Regions from separate parts of the Agarivorans aestuarii genome, predicted to be linked through region 2. Evidence: predicted binding sites of a transcription regulator. Region 2 holds the regulator's gene; the other holds the start of a gene.
What was found. The regulator FNR, encoded in region 2, switches genes on or off when oxygen is low (the NO sensors DNR and NnrR bind a similar motif). The targets are predictions, from matches to a motif close to TTGATCTAGATCAA.
Positions count from the first base shown of each region.

Region 1: the regulator FNR is predicted to act here: its motif matches at 1,515-1,528, upstream of K5609_RS09250 (universal stress protein).

Region 1 covers NZ_AP023033.1:1,983,577-1,986,743, forward strand. Annotated here, with positions in the region: gene K5609_RS09240 (outer membrane beta-barrel protein) at 1-467, shown strand, start outside; gene K5609_RS09245 (hypothetical protein) at 766-1,419, shown strand; gene K5609_RS09250 (universal stress protein) at 1,629-2,063, shown strand; gene K5609_RS09255 (polysaccharide lyase family 7 protein) at 2,265-3,167, opposite strand, start outside.
Region 2 covers NZ_AP023033.1:2,325,128-2,328,294, forward strand. Annotated here, with positions in the region: gene K5609_RS10840 (heavy metal translocating P-type ATPase) at 1-25, shown strand, start outside; gene ccoS (cbb3-type cytochrome oxidase assembly protein CcoS) at 22-195, shown strand; gene K5609_RS10850 (sulfite exporter TauE/SafE family protein) at 173-844, shown strand; gene fnr (fumarate/nitrate reduction transcriptional regulator Fnr) at 913-1,656, shown strand; gene uspE (universal stress protein UspE) at 1,793-2,725, shown strand; gene ttcA (tRNA 2-thiocytidine(32) synthetase TtcA) at 2,806-3,167, shown strand, end outside.

The DNA.
Region 1 (3,167 bases), 340 kb from region 2:
AACAAGAAACGCCCAACGCCTATCCATGGGCTGCGGTATTTCTCGATTATCAAGATCCCGACCAACCAATGTTAGGCCTTACTGTAACGGTAAACCATTACGACAAAAACTATCCTAACTGGGGGTACTACTTGGGTTACGCTAGATCAAAAGAAGAAGATCTAGGCTTCGAAGCACCCGCCGAGGGCAAAAGAGACTTAACCATGTTAAGGCTAGGAGTGAGTTACAGCTTAACCAATAATCTGAGCCTTTACGGTGGCGGTGCAATGTTAGAAGACACCACCGAATATACCGACGGCATTACTCAATTTTGCACAGACTGCAAGCCCGAATGGCATTCCGATACCAACAGAGACTGGGGCGGCGAAGTTGGGCTTCGTTATGCTCTAACTCGGCATTTAGTGTTTGGCATTGGTTATAACTCGGTGACAGAGGGTGGAGTATTTAGTATTGGTTATCGTGGCTAAGCATCATCTACCTGCTTTGAAATTAGCCAAACAGCTCGAGTGAACCAGAAAGCTACTTTTTAGAAAAATCGCATAGCGAGTATCAAGCAAAGTAAGCAATATATTTACCTCAATAATCATATCCAGCAGCAATGCTGGCTTTTTGTTAGACTGGATTGGGCTAAATCAACAAGCGGTCACTTTTTATTAAACTATTGTATTTTATAACAATATCTTCTGATAGACTGCGCGTTTTATCAATAAAGGGAATTTAACAACAATGTGGATGTTGTTTAATAAGCGCCAAGGAAAGGGTGCAATGAAGTTATTGGCGTGTATCGGTCTATTGCTGCCAAATTTAGCCAGTGCAGAGTTTGCTTACGGCGAATACGCCAAAGAGAATAACTGGGATTTATTGCTTAGCCTAGGGGCAACCTACGGTGGAGATACCATCGCCGAAGCTTACTATGTCGATGAAAACAACAATGTGGTTGATGACGCGGTATTAAAAGGCGGCGGGCTGTTTAAAGCAAGCGTTGGTATTGATTGGCCTCTAGTAAAAGACCTTCGATTGATTACCAATGCTGGTTATCACGTAGATACCCAATTTAGCTTCGCCAGCACGTCTAGCGGTAACCAAGGTATGTGGTTTACTCGCTTTGTTGTTGAGGCCTTGCCTTACTACCAAATTAATGATTCTTTTAAACTAGGTGGTGGTCTTACTTATCACATGAGTAACAAGGTGGGTGGCCAGTTTATTGGTAGTGACGAGAAGTATTACGCACGTTATGAAGACACGCTGGGTTATACCGGCTTTGTTGGTTATATGTTAGGTGAATCGCGTTCATGGATAGAGCTACGTTATACCTATATCAAGTATGATTTAGAAACCGCTCCTTTCTTAGCATCATTTTGCACTGCTGATTGTGATGGTAGCCATGTGGGCCTTACTTTCCATTGGGCTGTGCTTTAATAAGGTAGCGCTTCAGCTATTATGCCACTAACAACTAAAAGCCAGCATAATGCTGGCTTTTTTGTTGCCTCTGATACCTTGTTTTGAAGCTAATAATGACCAAGCTCAAGTTAGCTTCAAATATTCCCTTGGCATGTGCGCCAAGTCCGTCTATGGGGCATTTCCGCTGCTAAGCTTAAAGTGATTAAATAAATTACGAGGAGCACATCATGAGCTATCGTCACATTTTAGTCGCCGTCGACCTCTCTGAAAACAGCAGACGAATAATCGATAAAGTCATCCTGCTAGCGAAGCCACTCGATGCAAAAGTATCACTGATTTTTGTTGATGAAAGCACTAACGATTCAGCTTTCAGTGGGCTAATTGATCTTGATTTAGCCGCCATAGAACCAATGCATCCTAGCCTTAAAGAGTTTGCTAACAAGCTTAACGCCTTGGTGGTGGATACTAATTACACCATTGAGAACCAGTTTGTTATGCAAGGTGATTTAAGTGCCCGCTTAGATGAAACAGTGGCCGAGGTAGGCGCTGACTTAGTCGTATGTGGTCATGATAATGGGTTCTGGCATCGTTTAGCATCTAAACATCATGAGCTGGTAAATAACGTCTCGATAGATCTGCTGGTTATACCTATCGATCAGTGAGCTGTTAAGCATAATACTCATCGGGTGTAACCAGAGCCTGATGAGTATTTCTTTGTTTAACACTTCATCTCTACTGCGCTTTTTGGCCCTCTAATGTTGATGAAGGCTTAAGTGTTTTAGCTTTACTTGTGATTAAAAAGCCCTTGGCATTTTCATGCCAAGGGCTTGTGTTTATAAACGGAGTTGTTTGCTTACTTAGGCTTATTGAATAAGATTAAGTTTATAGAAGCTTACTTGTGTGTAATCACCAGCTTCTAAGCCATTATTGCTACAGCCCGAGCTCCAAGTATTGGTTTTAGGTTTAATATTACACTGGTTGTAAGCACCTGCCTTAAAGTACATCCAATCTTGCGCGTAGCTGGTATCTAAGTCTGAAGCAGAGTTAGGTTCAGCCAAGTTAACCTTATACGTGACAACTTGCTCATTGGCTTCACCTGGGTTTTTGGTAAAGGTGAGGTTCATAATGTTGTCAACAATATCAACGTCATAAGAGAACAATTCACCCAGCTTGATGCCGCCAACTGGATCTTTATCTTCTTTGGTCAAGTTGTACTGGCCGAAGATGTTATGAGGAATATCGAAACGGTCTTTCTTGTCTTTAGGATTAATTTCATAGTTCCAGAATAGCGAACCATGCTCATGGTTTGGCAATTTGCGGAAGAAGATCTTTAAAGGTTCATTATTTGAACCATGGATCTGGCCAATAACCACCGAGTGAGCACCCATTTTTGCATCGTTACCACTTAGGCTTACATGGTCAACACTTAAGGCTGCGCTCATGCGTCCGCCAATAGAGCCGTAAGCTGCTGCATTGTCGTGAGCAGCTAATACAAAATTGGTGCTTGGATCTTTGTATCCAGTAGGTAAGTTCACGTTTAACATTGCACGTAATTCACTACGAGCGTTTTTGCTGTTAGGAGTGGTCACGGCTTCATTAGGTACTTTAAATACCATGGCGCCAGTTTCAGCGTTGGTGTAAAACCATTCTGGATGTGAGAACGGATTTTCTGCATCGTTTAGTTGAGATGCATACACTTCCATGGTTTTACCTTCGCGCTCAGGCTTGGTATCAGGGTAGGGTAAGTTAATCTTCCACTTACGCAT
Region 2 (3,167 bases):
TTCCTTAAGGTTAAACAAGCAATGAGTATTATATTTGTCTTGATCCCCATCGCCCTCATCTTTGTATGTGTAGGAATTGGTATTTTTTTCTGGGCTGTTAAAAGCGAACAATTCGAAGACTTAGACCGCCAAGGTATCAACATACTGTTTGACGATAAAAATAAGAGCAAACATGACGATGATCGCCCAAGCTGATTTTGCTGCTGCATTTATCACTGGTTTATTAGGCGCCACGCACTGCATAGCAATGTGTGGCGGCATCGCTTGCATCTTAGGGTCTCGCGCAAACAATTCCTCCAATAAGTTTTTAGTAAGTATCGGTTTTAACCTAGGCCGCATCCTAAGCTACTCGATTGCCGGTGCTATTGTTGCCGGCTCTATTCAAGCCATTAGCCAAGTTCATCGCTCGGTTTATATGTTGGTTGGTTTGCAATGGTTTGCTGCAATAATGCTCATCTTACTGGGCATCCACCTTACTCGTTGGTGGTCCATTCTTACTCCCCTAGAACAACTTGGAAAAGGTTTATGGTCAAAGGTACAACCTAGGGCAAGTAAGATGTTAGCACTACAACATCCAGTAGCCAGCCTACCTTTAGGCATGTTATGGGGTTGGCTACCTTGTGGTTTGGTATATTCAACTCTGGTATTAAGTGCTAGCCAAGCACATTGGCTAAACGGAGCAGGCGTGATGTTTAGTTTTGGTTTAGGTACATTTAGTGTGATGTTGCTGGCTGTATTACTGGGCCAACAATTGACTAAACTAATGACAAATCGAATATTACAAGTGTTTTCAGGATTGAGTGTTTTATGTCTGGGGATCTACCAAGTTGTTACATTGTTGTAGCAATAGATCTAGAAAACTTATTACATAAAGAGTAGAATTGCCTCGAACTCCTATAGCATAGTTTGAGTATGAGCATTAACCCAAAAGCTAGTCAAAGAATCCAAACTGGTGGATGTGAAATCCACTGCCAAGATTGCAGTATCGCCCAGTTATGTATCCCTTTCTCTCTTAACGAGACAGAGCTAGATCGCTTAGATAGTATTATTGAGCGTAAAAAGCCTATACAGAAAGGTGAAGAAATATTTGCTGCTGGTGATAAGTTAAAAAGCTTATACGCCATCCGCTCTGGCACAATTAAGTCCTATACCATTACCGAGCAAGGTGATGAACAAATTACCGGTTTTCATTTAGCTGGAGATTTAGTTGGTTTCGATGCCATTAATAACCAAGAACACCCTAGTTTTGCGCAAGCGCTAGAGACATCGATGGTATGTGAAATTCCGTTTGATACCATGGATGAATTGTCTGCCACCATGCCAAAATTACGCCGTCAAATGATGCGCTTAATGAGTAACGAAATTGTTGCAGACCAAGAGATGATTTTGTTACTAAGCAAGAAAAATGCTGAAGAACGCTTAGCTGCCTTTAACGGTTTATCGCAACGATTTTCTGAACGAGGCTTCTCGCCTAGAGAGTTTCGTTTAACAATGACGCGTGGTGATATCGGCAACTATTTAGGGCTAACTGTAGAAACCATCTCCCGTTTACTTGGTCGTTTCCAAAAAGCAGATATGATTGGAGTAAAAGGCAAGTATATCTCAATAACAGACCGAGACGCTCTCCGCCAACTAGCTGGTACCAAACAAAGCTAAGTATCTAATAACACTGACCTGATTTACATCAATCTATGGTAAAAAAATCTAGGTCAGTGTTAACTATCTCTAATTTATTTCCTACAAAATGAGCTAAAGTTAAGTAGCTATTCCAGACGATTCTAGGAGCTGCTTTATGATTAAGTATCGTAATATTTTGGTGGTTATCGACCCCCTTCACGACACCCAGGCGGCTTTGTCTCGTGCAGTGTTTCTTGCACAAAAAGAAGACAAGGCAAAAATCAAAGCTCTACTCACTATTTATGACTTTTCTTACGAAATGACCTCCATGCTCTCAGGCGAAGAACGTGAAGCAATGCGCTCAGGCGTTATAGAGGAGCGTAATGTTTGGTTAAATGAAGTAATTGCTGCAACAAACACCGCTGGTATAGAAATAGAAACTAAGGTAGTTTGGAATAATCGATTATACGAAAGTGTCATTGAAGAAGTACTCGACTTTGGTCACGACCTAGTGGTGAAAGCGACACACCCCCACCCAACTTTACAGTCTATTATTTTCACACCTAACGATTGGCACATTTTGCGCAAATGCCCTACGCCAGTATTGATGGTAAAAGAGCATGATTGGCCAACGGAAGGCAAGATCGTTGCTGCGATACACGCTGGTGCCGAAGACGAAGAGCATCACAAGTTAAATGAACGAATAGCAAATGAAGCAAAAGATCTAAGCAAGTTACTCGATGCTAATTTACATGTAGTTACTGCCTATCCAGCAGCTCCGGTGAATATTGCCATAGAGTTACCAGATTTTGACCCGCTTAAGTACAACAAGAACGTCATGGAGTTCCACAAAACCGCACTCAATAAGTTTGTAGAAGAACAATTTGAACAAGCGGTTACTACACATCTAGAAGAAGGCTTACCCGATGACGTTATCCCCGAGGTGGCAAACGATATAGATGCTGAAATCGTTATATTAGGCACCTCTGGCAGAAGCGGCTTTAGTGCGGCACTTATTGGTAATACAGCTGAACATGTTATTGACCAATTAGACTGTGATTTATTGGCGCTTAAACCGCAAAACTTTGTGAGTCCTTTTCAAAAATAGATAGTGCTTAACTAACGTAAAACATTGCTTAAGCAAAGCGGGGTTATATAATAGCCCCGCTTTTTTATTGGGAACACACTATGTCAGTTACAGCAAAACAACAATACAACCACAACAAACTACAAAAGCGACTTCGTCGTCATGTTGGTCAGGCAATTGCCGACTACAATATGATTGAAGATGGTGACAAGGTAATGGTTTGTTTATCTGGTGGTAAAGACAGTTATGCAATGCTAGACATACTAATGAACTTGCGTGCTCATGCCCCGATACACTTTGATATTGTTGCCGTTAATTTAGACCAAAAACAACCGGGCTTCCCAGAGCACATATTACCCGAGTACCTTGACGGCCTAGGTATTGAATACAAAATAGTAGAAGAAGATACTTACTCGATTGTTAAAGATAAGATCCCAGAAGGTAAGACAACCTGCTCGTTATG